DNA from 3 places in the Sporosarcina contaminans genome. Region 2 is predicted to be linked to each of the others. Evidence: riboswitches for the same ligand, from Rfam matches in the RefSeq annotation. Region 2 holds a riboswitch; each other region holds the start of a gene.
What was found. A riboswitch is a leader RNA that binds a small molecule or an ion and turns the genes downstream of it on or off. The one in region 2 is predicted to bind S-adenosylmethionine.
Positions count from the first base shown of each region.

Region 1: it holds a riboswitch for S-adenosylmethionine, as region 2 does, so the genes downstream of both, ACFQ38_RS11920 (O-acetylhomoserine aminocarboxypropyltransferase/cysteine synthase family protein) here and ACFQ38_RS18280 (bifunctional homocysteine S-methyltransferase/methylenetetrahydrofolate reductase) in region 2, are expected to answer to the same signal.
Region 3: it holds a riboswitch for S-adenosylmethionine, as region 2 does, so the genes downstream of both, ACFQ38_RS13450 (VOC family protein) here and ACFQ38_RS18280 (bifunctional homocysteine S-methyltransferase/methylenetetrahydrofolate reductase) in region 2, are expected to answer to the same signal.

Region 1 is NZ_JBHTLT010000090.1:2,740-6,942, forward strand. It holds gene ACFQ38_RS11915 (homoserine dehydrogenase) at 1-947, opposite strand, end outside; gene ACFQ38_RS11920 (O-acetylhomoserine aminocarboxypropyltransferase/cysteine synthase family protein) at 1,071-2,372, opposite strand; SAM riboswitch class I at 2,507-2,622, opposite strand; gene ACFQ38_RS11925 (DUF2187 family protein) at 2,878-3,108, shown strand; gene ACFQ38_RS11930 (protein rep) at 3,723-3,923, opposite strand; gene ACFQ38_RS11935 (glycerol-3-phosphate acyltransferase) at 4,144-4,203, shown strand, end outside.
Region 2 is NZ_JBHTLT010000134.1:6,254-10,456, forward strand. It holds gene metH (methionine synthase) at 1-267, opposite strand, end outside; gene ACFQ38_RS18280 (bifunctional homocysteine S-methyltransferase/methylenetetrahydrofolate reductase) at 248-2,107, opposite strand; SAM riboswitch class I at 2,301-2,405, opposite strand; gene ACFQ38_RS18285 (hypothetical protein) at 2,519-2,698, shown strand; gene ACFQ38_RS18290 (biotin transporter BioY) at 2,834-3,430, shown strand; gene bioB (biotin synthase BioB) at 3,427-4,203, shown strand, end outside.
Region 3 is NZ_JBHTLT010000111.1:14,766-18,968, reverse strand. It holds gene ACFQ38_RS13455 (SDR family NAD(P)-dependent oxidoreductase) at 246-1,001, shown strand; SAM riboswitch class I at 1,307-1,407, shown strand; gene ACFQ38_RS13450 (VOC family protein) at 1,464-2,279, shown strand; gene ACFQ38_RS13445 (aliphatic sulfonate ABC transporter substrate-binding protein) at 2,332-3,297, shown strand; gene ACFQ38_RS13440 (ABC transporter permease subunit) at 3,310-4,077, shown strand; gene ACFQ38_RS13435 (ATP-binding cassette domain-containing protein) at 4,095-4,203, shown strand, end outside.

The DNA.
Region 1 (4,203 bases), on a different contig from region 2:
TGAAGCAAATCAGCAACCATTGCGCTGCCTGTAGGATACATGCCGGCGCCAGGACCGACTAAAGTCAGCTGTCCAAGATATTCTGTTTCTATAATGATTGCATTGTCGACACCGTCTATACTGAAAAGCGGATGATTCGCTCCAATTAAGACAGGTCCTACCGTACCTAACAGCTTGTCGTTGTCATCTATCCATATATCTGCAACGTGACGATATCGAAGATCGCCTTTTGAAGCATCTATCACATCAATTGGTTGAATATGCTCGATCCCTACCACCGGGACGTCTTCCCAATCTGGTTGTTGACCGAAAGATAGAGAGCTTAGGATCATCAGCTTACGGAATGCATCTGTGCCGTCCACATCATCGGATGGATCCGCTTCCGCAAAGCCGTTTTTCTGAGCATCCAATAGCGCTTTTTTAAATGGCGATCCCTCTTCACGCATTTTCGTCAAAATGAAATTCGAAGTACCATTTAAGATTCCTTGAATCCGTTTTATGCGGTCACCGGCCAATAGATTGCTAACCGTCCGAATGACCGGGACACCGCCTGCCGTTGTCGCTTCAAAACCAACTTGCACATTACGGAACTCTGCATGTTTCAATAGAGCTGGACCGTGTTTAGCAAACATTTTTTTATTGGCCGTTATAATATGGCAGCCTTTTTCTATCGCATCTGATAAATATGTGTAAGCAGGCTCTTCCCCGACAATTGCTTCGAACACAACGTCTATTTCCGGATCGTCTAAGATATCTCGAATATTATCGGTAATTTTCACACCACTAATCGGCTTGCGTTTTTTCGTCTTATCTTTCACAAGGATGGTGACGACATCAACCGTGAAACCTGTATTTTCTCTTATTTCTTCACGCTTCTCTTGTAAAATTCTATACACACCTTCACCGACAGTGCCAAAACCTAAGATCGCTGCTTTGAATGACGGCATTCCATCCACCTCCTTTCAAAAGCGCAGGGGCATTTACTTTAGTTCACTATGTTGCAATTCTAAACAAGATGCTATTGCATCATAAGCGAAGCATTGGAATGTCCCCTGCAACTACTTATGAACCTATTGAACTGTAACCGGCGCTGCTTTTTCAATCGCTTGTTGCAAGTCTGCAATGATATCTTCAGGCGACTCGAGACCGACAGACAAGCGAATCAGCTCTTCGGTTACACCGGAGTTTTCCAAGTCTTCAGCAGACAATTGCTGATGTGTAGTGGATGCAGGGTGAATGATCAATGACTTGGCATCACCGACGTTGGCGACATGCGACCAAATCTCGATATTGTCAATTACCTTACGCCCCGCTTCACGTCCACCTTTAATGCCGAAAACAATAATGGAACCGAAGCCGTTTTTCAAATACTTCTTAGCATGCTCATGTGAAGGGTGGTCTTCCAAACCTGTGTAAGTTACCCACTCAACAGATGGATGGGACTGTAGGAAAGCGGCAACTTTCTGAGCATTTTCATTATGTCTCACTACTCGGAGATGAAGTGTCTCCAAACCTTGGAGGAAATTGAACGCGCTATCTGGGTCCAAGCAAGGACCAAAATCACGCAATAATTGGACGCGAAGCTTCGTGGCAAATGCAGCTGTCGCCGTGTCGACGCCATAGCGAAGACCATGATATGTTTCGTCCGGCTCTGTAAACAAAGGGAATTTACCTTTCGTCCAATCAAATTTGCCCGCATCGACTACGATGCCGCCAATTGTCGTGCCGTGACCGCCAATCCATTTTGTGGCGGAATGGATCACTACATCGGCCCCGAATTCAATCGGATTGCAGCCATAAGGTGAAGCAAAAGTATTATCAATGAGCAACGGTATATCATGCGCATGAGCAATCTCCGCCACCGCTTCGATATCTAAAACGTGTAAGCTTGGATTTCCGATTGTTTCAGCAAATAAAGCCTTTGTCTTATCTGTAATTGCGGCTTTAAAGTTTTCAGGATTCGTAGCGTCGACGAACTTCACATTGATGCCATAGCGCGGCAGCGTCACTGCGAATAAATTATATGTTCCACCGTATAGATTGCTTGCCGCTACGATTTCATCGCCAGCGCCCGCAATGTTTAAAATCGAAAACGCGATTGCCGCCATGCCAGAAGATAGTGCGACCGCAGCTGTACCTCCTTCAAGTAGCGCAATGCGTTCTTCAAATACCGCTACAGTCGGATTCGTGATTCGAGTGTAAATATTGCCCGCTTCTTGCAGGCCAAATAAGTTTTGTGCATGTTCAGTGTCGCGGAAAACGAACGAAGTCGTCCGATGGATTGGTACGGCTCTTGATCCTGTGATTGGATCTGGCTTTTGGCCGCCATGTAGAAGAAGTGTTTCCGGTTGAAGAGAGTTGTTTGCAGTCATGTGTATTACCTCCAAAGTATTAGTGTAAGATGAAAATGCAACAAATAATGTGCAATGCGGAGGCGTTGGGGGTTTTTGGAATAAAAAAATAACCCCTTTCGCTAAGAAGAGGGTTACGCTTTCGCTTATTCCTCCCCTTATCTTTCAGACCGTTTGCACGAATCTGTAGGAAGTAGCACCTTTGCAAGTTCGTCACTTGCTGGTTGCCGGGCATCGCAGGGCCTAGTCCCTCCGCCGCTCTTGATAAGAGTATGGGTGATTCAGTTTTTCATCTTGTTGTACAGTATAGGAGGACCAATTTTAAAAGTCAAGAGATTCTTATTATTTTTCTGAAACTTATGTTGCAATTCTACTTTCAGCGAAGTTCGACAATTTATGGTATACTATCAATAGACAACTTGATAGAGATCGGTTACAACCAGTTGTTTTCCATCATGCTTTTGATTGCTTAGGACAGGCCTAAGCATTTTTTCATTTTGAAAGATGATGAGAATGAACGGTAGGAGTGATTCGATTGACTTTTTCACGTAAGGAAAAACCTGTTTCAGATTTTGTCGCTGCGCGTCATATCGACGAAGAGATTTCCTTCGTCCGCAATGACCATAGAGTAAATGGAACGATTCATAAAATACTCGAGAACTCGGTCATTGTAAAGATTTCAGAAGATGACGCCGACCGAATTGGCGTAGCTTCCAATTTAACCGTTGTTTCCCATAAGAACTACACAGTAGATTAATTATACGAAGAGGCATCTCATGTAGAGATGCCTCCAGACTGTAGACAAAGTACCTTTTCACTTTATCTACAGTCTTTTTATTTTCAGTAATAGAGAAGGAATCTACAGCTCGGCTTGAAAAACGCTTGCAGAAAAGCAACTTAGTATGCGAGCGTTTATCAACAAGCTAAAACTTATCCAATGGCGAATCCATTTATTCCTTTGAGCCAAGAGGGTTCAGGTGCAGTGAAATTGTGAACTCCTTAAATTTCTTCCGCTATCGCTCCAGTCAGGCATTTGCCGTTGAGGGTTTCCATAATTTTTCTCTGCAACAAGTTTCACTCTTGGTCTTTTTATCTTATTCCTGCAATTTTAACAAGTTATGATTCAAGTCAGGTTCGACTAAAATGGCCAAAGGAAAATAAGAGTATCTCTGTAAATGAACAAAATGACATTCAAATGAAACATGAACAAATAAAACAAGACGCTGAAAAAAGATTTCAAAAAGAAATTAATGAACTAAATTTAAGTTCCGGAAAATAAAAAAAGAGAGTAGCTCGTCAGAAAAGACAGCTACTCTCATATGTTTTTACCTTCTCTAATAACATAATTCCTTAAACCTCCATGCCATCACATCAACAGCCCCATTTTGCCACCTCATCCGAATCCTCATCAATGTAAATCAAATCTCCGTCCTCAACATCTCCAAACTGCAACTCCTTATGTATTTCCTTCAACAAACCACCATAAGAAATCCGCCTCTTATAAGCCAATGCCTTGTCCAAATCCTTGATCGTCTGAATATTTTCCGCCGTGATCTTATTCCCTCGGATCACGTCTGTATCTTTTTCCGGATATTTAGATACCTCAAAAATTGCATTTTAATCCGAAATCATTTGCTGCATAGAAAAGCCTCTCCTACCATCGACTTTTTTTCAAATAAACGATTGTAGTTTCGTTGAAAATAAACATATTCAATATATTTACCTTAAAACATATTGAACCTTCCCCATCCGCCAGCGTATGATGAAAACACATCAGTCTGGGGGAATTGACATGCTTATATGGATAACGATTATTTCAATCTTTGGATATCTAGTAGGTTGCTTGCATGGG
Region 2 (4,203 bases):
GTGGCCGAGGCTGAATTCATCCAATACGAGGGGGGTTCCCCCGAATGTATTTGTGCTAATAATATCTGCACCGGCTTCCAAATAAGCACGGTGGATTTTGTCTAAAATGTCAGGTCTCAGTACATTTAAATATTCATTGCAGCCTTCGTATTCTTCGCCCCCAAAATCTTCGGCAGATAAGTTTTCGGCTTGCAACATTGTGCCCATCGCCCCATCTATGATGAGGATTCTCTTTTCAAGATGCTGTTCAATAAGATGTTTCGGCATGGACAAATTCCCTCTCCTTCTTCCCATCCAATAGTTGGATATGTTTTATTAACTCCAATGACATATCGTATCGGAGAAATGGTGTAATGATATAGATGCCATTGAAAAGTTTCGCCGCTGTATCGATCAATTCCTTTGAGATAGCAATACCTTCCGCTGTAGCCCGTTCGCGGTCATCTCCACAATCGCGCATCCGTGCAAGTACATCTTCAGACAGCTTAATACCAGGTACTTCATGATGCAGGAATTCGGCATTCCGAATATTCGTCAACGGCATAATGCCTATGAAAATCGGTGTATCCAAATGCTTTGTCGCTTCATATATTTCCTCGATTTTCTCTTTCGTATAAACAGGTTGTGTAATGAAATAATCCGCCCCACACTCAATTTTCTTTTCCAACCGCTTAACGGCACGATCCAATACTCGGACATTAGGATTGAAGGCGGCGGCTACTGAAAATTTCGCTTTTTTGCGGAGCGGTTTCCCGGAGAAGGAAATGCCTTCGTTCAACTGCTTAATGAGTTGAATTAATTCCAAGCTCGATACGTCGTAGACGCTCGCTGCTCCCGGAAAATCGCCGACCTTCGTAGGATCGCCAGTAACTGCCAAAATATCGTGGATACCAAGTGCATCAAGCCCCATTAAGTGTGATTGCAAGCCAATTAGATTATGATCGCGGCAAGTTAGATGCACTAGTGGTCGTATAGCATGCTGTTGTTTCAATATAGAGCCCATCGCCATATTGCTAATCCGTGGCGAGGCTAAAGAATTGTCTGCCATCGTTACAGCGTCAACTCCTGCGTTATAAAGCTGTTTCGCCCCTTCAATATAAGCTTCCGTTTCTAAATGGCGAGGCGTATCCAGTTCGACGATGACTGTCCGTTCTCTTTTGGCCTTTTCATGAATGGGTTCGAATAATGCAGGTTCAGCATCGCGTATTACAATCGGTTTTTGGGATTTAACTTCTTTCTTTGTAACCGGCTTTAAGCCGGCTAATTGTTTTTTAACAGCTGCAATATGTTTAGGTGTCGTGCCGCAGCAGCCGCCGATCAGACGAACCCCTTCATCGCGCAGTAAAGCGGCTGCTTTTCCGAAGTAATCAGCTTCAGATGAGTAGACGATTCGCCCATCTTCCACATCAAGCAAACTGGCATTCGGAGCTGCGGAGAGCAGAAGTCCATCCGTGAGATTCACTTTTTCAAATGCTTGGATTGTATGGTAAGGACCTAACCGACAGTTGACTCCGACGACATCAGCCCCTAAATCGGAAAGCCTATGCAATGCTTCGTTCAGCACCAAGCCATTTTGGAGTATTCCCGGTTCCTCCATGGAAACTTGGGCGATGATAGGCACATCTGTTAATTTCTTGAGTGCCTCGACAACTGTCGTCAGCTCTTCAAAATCATAGTACGTTTCAAGCAATAAACCGTCAGGATCTCCGGACAATAAAGCATCAGCCTGTTCATGGACAATATGGAGAACTTCTTGCAAAGAGGCATCGCTTTTACGGATTCCACGTAATCCGCCGATTGTCCCTAAAACGTATTGTCCTCTGCGTGCGGCTGCCCGCTTGGCAATGCCCATTGCAGCTGTATTGAATTCCTTCACACGATTCTGCATGCTGTAGCGAGATAATTTCAATGCGTTGGCGCCATATGTATTGGTTTGAATGATGTCCGCACCTGCAGCGATATATTCCTCATGGATTTTTTCAATCACTTCTGGTTTTTCTACATTTAGCTCTTCGTAGCAAAAGTCGATTCCGTATGAGTAAAGCAATGTTCCCATCGCACCGTCCGCCGTCAAAATATCTGTCTTCAATCTTTCAAGTAATGTCATGTTTTCCACCCTTTCTTTGCATATTGTTCAATCAAGGAATAGATGAAAATAATTATTTTTGATTCAGCACGTTATGAATATCCGCAGAATAATGGATATTATGCTTGCGAAGGAGAGTGGTCATTTGCTGAAATAAAAATAAAAAGCCTTCTGAAAATAAGAAGGCTTCGAATATGCGAATAAAGATCGCTCCTTCTCATCTATCAGGCAAGTATGCCTGCTGGAATTAGCACCTGACCAATAATGGCTGGTTGCTGAAGCTTCGACGGGCCAGTCCCTCAGCTTCTCTTGATAAGAATAGATATGCAGTTATTAGAATAATTTAAAGTATCATACCCTTTATTGTTTCATACGTCAATAGCTGAATTATGATAGAATGGGCGTACGAATAGAAAATAGTAGGTGAAAACGTTGAGGATTTTCAAATTTTCCGTTCCAATTGCGCTTTTGGTTGCTGGGATTGCATGGGTTATGCTCAGTAAAAGCTTTCAGGAAGTTCCGGGTATGCATCGTGTTTGGATTACGATTGGAGCAGCAGTCCTGAGCGGGGTACTTGCCCATTTTTTATTTCCTAAGAGCGAAGATAAATAACGTTGAAAAATCGATAGCGAAAATAGCTGTCGATTTTTTATTGTACTATTTGAGTTAACTTAAAATATTTTTGGGTTGACACAAATGGTGTCAGCTATTATTCTATTAACAGAAAACAAAAGGGGTGTATATTGAATGACTACGACAACTGTGAAAACGAAAAGTTCTATGAGTGCACTGAGCCTTGTCTATTGCGGAATGTTTGCAGCACTTATGATGATCGGAGCGAATATTACAACGTTTGTGCCGTTCTTAGTAGTTGGTGGGGTGCCGATTACGTTGCAAACGTTTTTCTCTATTTTGGCAGGTTTGATTTTAGGAAGCCGTTTAGGTGCAATATCGATGACGGTATATATGGCATTAGGGCTTGTAGGGGCACCGGTATTCGCAAAATTTCAAGGCGGATTTGGATCTATTTTAAGCCCGACTTTTGGTTTTGTTTTGTCATTTATTCTTCTTGCATACGTAGCGGGATTGATCGTTGAAAGGTATGGGAGCTTGAAGAGCTATATCGTTGCTGCGTTAGTCGGGATGAGCATCAATTATTTATTCGGCACGAATTGGATGTATTTTTCGTACAAGTTTTGGGCAGCTGCACCGGATGCATTCAGTTATGCAGTTGCATGGGCGTGGATGGTTCCTCCGTTGCCGAAAGACATCCTATTATCGGTTTTGGCAGGCATTTTCGGCCACAGGATGTATAAAGTGCTGAAAGTGAGGCGATCGCATTGAGGGGACTCGACTTTAATGCCATAGCGGATCGTGTGCTGTCAGGCGAGGACATTACGGATGAAGAAGCGATGGCCATTTTGGACTGCCCTAATGAGGAGCTGCTTCTGTTGTTGCATGCTTCATATAAAATCCGGAGTTTTTATTATGGGAATAAAGTAAAGTTGAATATGATCATCAATACGAAATCAGGTTTATGTCCGGAAAACTGCGGATATTGTGCCCAATCGATTGTTTCAAAAGCGCCAATTGAAAAGTATGCGATGATGAAGCAGGAAGAAATCGTCGCAGGTGCTGAACGAGCGGCATCTGTAAATGCAGGGACGTACTGTATCGTTGCGAGCGGACGTGGACCGGTGAACAGGGAGCTTGAAATTGTCGTTGACGCAGTCAAAGAAATTAAATCAAAGCACCGTGATATGACGGTGTGCGCTTGTCTCGGCATTTTAAAGCCGGAACAAGCAAAACGGCTGAAAGAAGCGGGCGTTGACCGATACAATCACAATATTAATACGTCGGCAGCCCACCATAATAACATTACAACGTCGCATACATACGAAGATCGTGTCAATACGGTATCTTTAGCTAAAGAGGCCGGTATTTCGCCGTGTTCCGGCGTTATTGTCGGCATGCGCGAAACGAAAGCGGATGTCATTGCAATGGCGCGTAGTTTGCATGCGATGGATGCTGACTCAATTCCAGTAAATTTTTTGCATGCAGTTGACGGCACGCCGCTTGAGGGGACGAAAGAACTGACGCCGCGATACTGTTTAAAA
Region 3 (4,203 bases), on a different contig from region 2:
GTTTCTACATGCGGTTATGCGCTGTTGTTTTGTTTTATGCGCTATTATAGGTATTTATTTGTATGAAAGCAGTCGTTATGCATTTATTTATGCTTTCCGTTTTTAAGGCTTTAATTAGAAGAAGCAATGTATTATGTATGGATGCATCGGCAAACAATATATAGATAACCGAAGAACTTGTTGTTTTATACAAAAGTATTTTAGTGTTAAAATAGTTTTAGACTCATGAAAAGAGGAGAATTTAAATGGGAAAATTGTTAGATAAGGTTGTCATTATTACTGGCGGAGCTGGTGGGATAGGAGGTGGAATGGCGAAGGCGATGGTAAAGGAAGGTGCTGTCGTAGCTATTGTGGATGTGAATAAAGAGACGGGAGAAGAGATGCTGAAGGAGCTTCAAACTCATTCTCCAAAGTCTATGTTCATTCAAGCAAATTTAATGGATCATGGCAATTTGTATAAGATTGTTAATACAGTCGTAGAAAAATACGGTCGGTTGGATGTATTAGTTAATAATGCGCATGCTTCTAAGCAAGTGCCATTGGAAAATACAACTCAGGCAGATCTGGATTTATCTGTTGGAACAGGGTTTTATCCAACGTTTTATTTAATGCAGGCTGCTTTGCCACATTTAAAGGAGTCGAAGGGAAATATAATTAATTTTGCTTCCGGTGCTGGATTGGCTGGTCATGAGACGCAGGGTGCATATGCTGCTGCCAAAGAGGCAATACGAGGATTATCCCGTGTAGCTGCAAATGAGTGGGGACGCTTTGGCATTAATGTAAATATTATTAGCCCTATTGCATATTCTCCAGGCGTTGAGGCGTGGTCGAAGGCACAGCCAGAGTATTATGAAGCGGTCAAAAATAAAATTCCTTTAGGGCGCTTTGGAGATGTTGAAAAGGATATCGGTCGGGTTGCCGTCTTCTTAGCATCGGAGGATTCTCAATATATTACGGGTCAAACAATTATGACAGATGGTGGCTCTATTATGTTGCATTGAAGTCATTACAAGACTTTCTATCCAAGAGATAGTCACTTGTATAGAAAGTTGTTGTGGAGGAGTAATGAAGTTAGTGAGATGCGCATTTGGACATTCATGTCTGAGTGTGTATTTTTTATGGAAATAATGTATCGCCAAGTATAAAGTACTAATCTTTTGGCAGAAGAATGATACCATTCGAAGCAAGTGTTAACAAAGCGATCTTAAGTCTTCTTTCTTATTCATACTAAACTGATAAGAATAGTTAAAATAATGTTTGACTTTGTGTAAGGGAACAAGTAAAGTATGTACTAATTACATATTGTATCTTATCAAGAGAGATGGAGGGAGTGGCCCATTGAAGTCTCAGCAACCAACCTTTAGGTATGGTGCTAATTCCGCCAAGTTGTAACTTGGAAGATAAGAAGCGGATATGAATTTCTCTTCTTATAGAAGGGATTTTTATTTTAAGGGGGAAAAGATATGGAATTTGTATTTGATCATCTTGTGCACTTTGTAGAGGAGCCGGAGAAAGCAGTGCAAGAATTTCAGGCTGTTGGCTTTCATGCAGTAGAAGGCGGTGTCCATGAGGATCGGGGAACGTATAACGGGTTAAGCTATTTTGGTTTATCCTATATCGAGTTTTTAGGAACATATGACCGTAATTTAGTGAAAAATACAGAGCATCCGTCATTTAGTTTAATTTCTACAATTATTAGAGATGAGTTTCGGGAAGGTTTTGCCCGCTTTGCTATTCGGACGACTAATATTGAAGGCGTGGCACAACGATTCAAGGAACATGGATTAAAAGTGACCGGACCGGTGCCACTCCATAGGAAGAGACCGGATGGCTCGGTTGTAAAATGGCAATTGCTTTACGCAGGTACAGATGAAGAGGGCCCTGAGCTACCGTTTATTATTCAATGGGAAGCGGAGGATGATGAAAGGGAAAAAGATTTGATACAGCAGAAGGTCATGGCAGACCATCCAAATGGAGAGGCGTTGAAAATAGCTTCCCTATCGTTTGCCGTAAAAGATTTGAAAGAATCTGTTAGGCAATGGTCCATATTGCTGAACGCACCTGTCAAAGATGCATATACTGATGAAAAGTTAAATGCACAAGGTCAGGCAGTTGTAATTGGTGATGTGGAGATTATCTTTTATGAACCAATTGGGAAAGGAATTGTACAGCATAAATTAGAGTCACGTGGGGAGAAGCCTTTCCAAATTGTTATTCAAGGAGGGAAAGAGGAAAAATCATTCGACCTATTTCATGGTCATTATATAATCAAGCAGTGAAAAATTTTTATGTATAAAACCAAGTAAACTAATATGAATAGGAGATATATGAATGAGAAAAGGATTTTACTTAATAGTTTTCGCTGCAATTGTATTGTTTTCATTGGCAGGATGCAGCGGGGAGAAGGCTTCAGACAGCGCAGAAGCCTCTGAAAAGGTGGTGCGTGTTGGTTTCCAAAAAGGAAACACATTAAATATATTGAAAGAAAGTGGAATATTAGAGAAAAAGTTGGAGGCAGAGGGCTATCGGGTAGAATGGCGGGAATTCGTTCATGGAGGCACATTGTTAGAAGGGCTGTTTACAGGGCATATCGACTTTGGGCATGCAGCAGATGGCTCCGGCATTAATGCGCAAGCAGGCAATAAACCGTTCGTCTATGTAGGCGCAGATTTGCCGAATCCGGAAGGTGTGGGGTTGTTAGTTCATAAAGATTCAGGGATCACTTCAGTTGATCAGTTGAAAGGGAAGAAGATCGGTGCATTGAAAGGCGGCAACCATCATTATTTGGCCATCTTGGCAGTCGAGGATGCCGGCCTTTCAATAGATGATGTTGAGTGGGTATATTTGCAAGATGCAGCACAGCAAAGAACAGCTTTTGAGACGAATAAAATCGACGCGCTTGCAACGTATGATCCGTTTTTTGCCGGTGTGGAAGTTGATTTAAAGACCGTTAACCTAACGGAGGGCAAAGATTATGGCTATCCAAACCGCACATTCTATTATGCGAATGAGGATTTTTATAAAAAGAACCACGAATTAGTCGAGTTAATTTTAGAAGCGACAGATGAATCCGATCAGTGGGCGAATGAAAATAAAGATGAGGTCGTTAAGCTTGTCTCTAACATGTTAGGAATTGACGAAAAAGTGATTGAGCGAGCAGTCGACCGCAGGCAATATGCTGTTGATCGTATTGACGATTCAATTATAGAGGCACAACAAAAGCAGGCGGATACTTATTATGAAATCGGATTGATTCCAAATAAAATCGACATTCGTGATCGGGTTCCGAAGAAGTAAGGAGGAAGAATGATGGTGATTCAGTTGAAACGGACGGCTATTCCATGGCTTATTCCAATTTTCATCATCGTTGCTTGGCAGGTGGTCGTATCAGGCGGATTCGTCTCCCCACAGCTGCTGCCCGCACCTTTGACAGTATTGAAAAGCTTATATCAATTAGTAGTATCTGGGGATCTGACTTACCATATGGCTGCGAGTTTAGGGAGAGCGTTAATCGGGCTTGTAATTGGCGGGGGAATAGGCTTCATTTTGGGTATAGCAAATGGGCTATCAAAGTTCTCATATGCTTTTACGGATACGACATTGCAAATGATCCGCAATATCCCAAACTTGGCCCTCGTGCCGCTTGTCATCATATGGTTTGGAATCGATGAAGGAGCTAAGATTTTCTTAGTTTCGATCGGGGTAATGTTCCCAATCTATATTAATACGCTGCATGGCATACGCAATATCGATCCGGGATTTATTGAAATGGGCAGAATGTATGGGCTGAAGGGCTGGAGGCTTTTTAAAGAAATATTGCTCATAGGTGCTTTGCCATCCATTTTTGTTGGGCTACGCTATTCTTTAGGCGTAATGTGGATGACTTTAATTGTGGCAGAGACAATCGCATCGACACGGGGTGTCGGTTACTTGGCAATGACTGCACAACAGTTCATGCAGTCGGATATTATTATCATTACAATTTTGCTCTATGCCTTATTTGGGAAAGTGGCCGATCTGCTCGCTCGCTATGGGGAGCGGAAAGCATTGAAGTGGCATAAAGGATATGTTCAATAAAAGAATGGAGGTATAGTATGGCACTGATCGACAGGGAAAAGGAATTGCAGAACGAGCATGCTGTAGAAATTACATTGCAGCAAGTGACGAAAGCGTATAATGGGAAAACTGTGTTGAAGAATATAT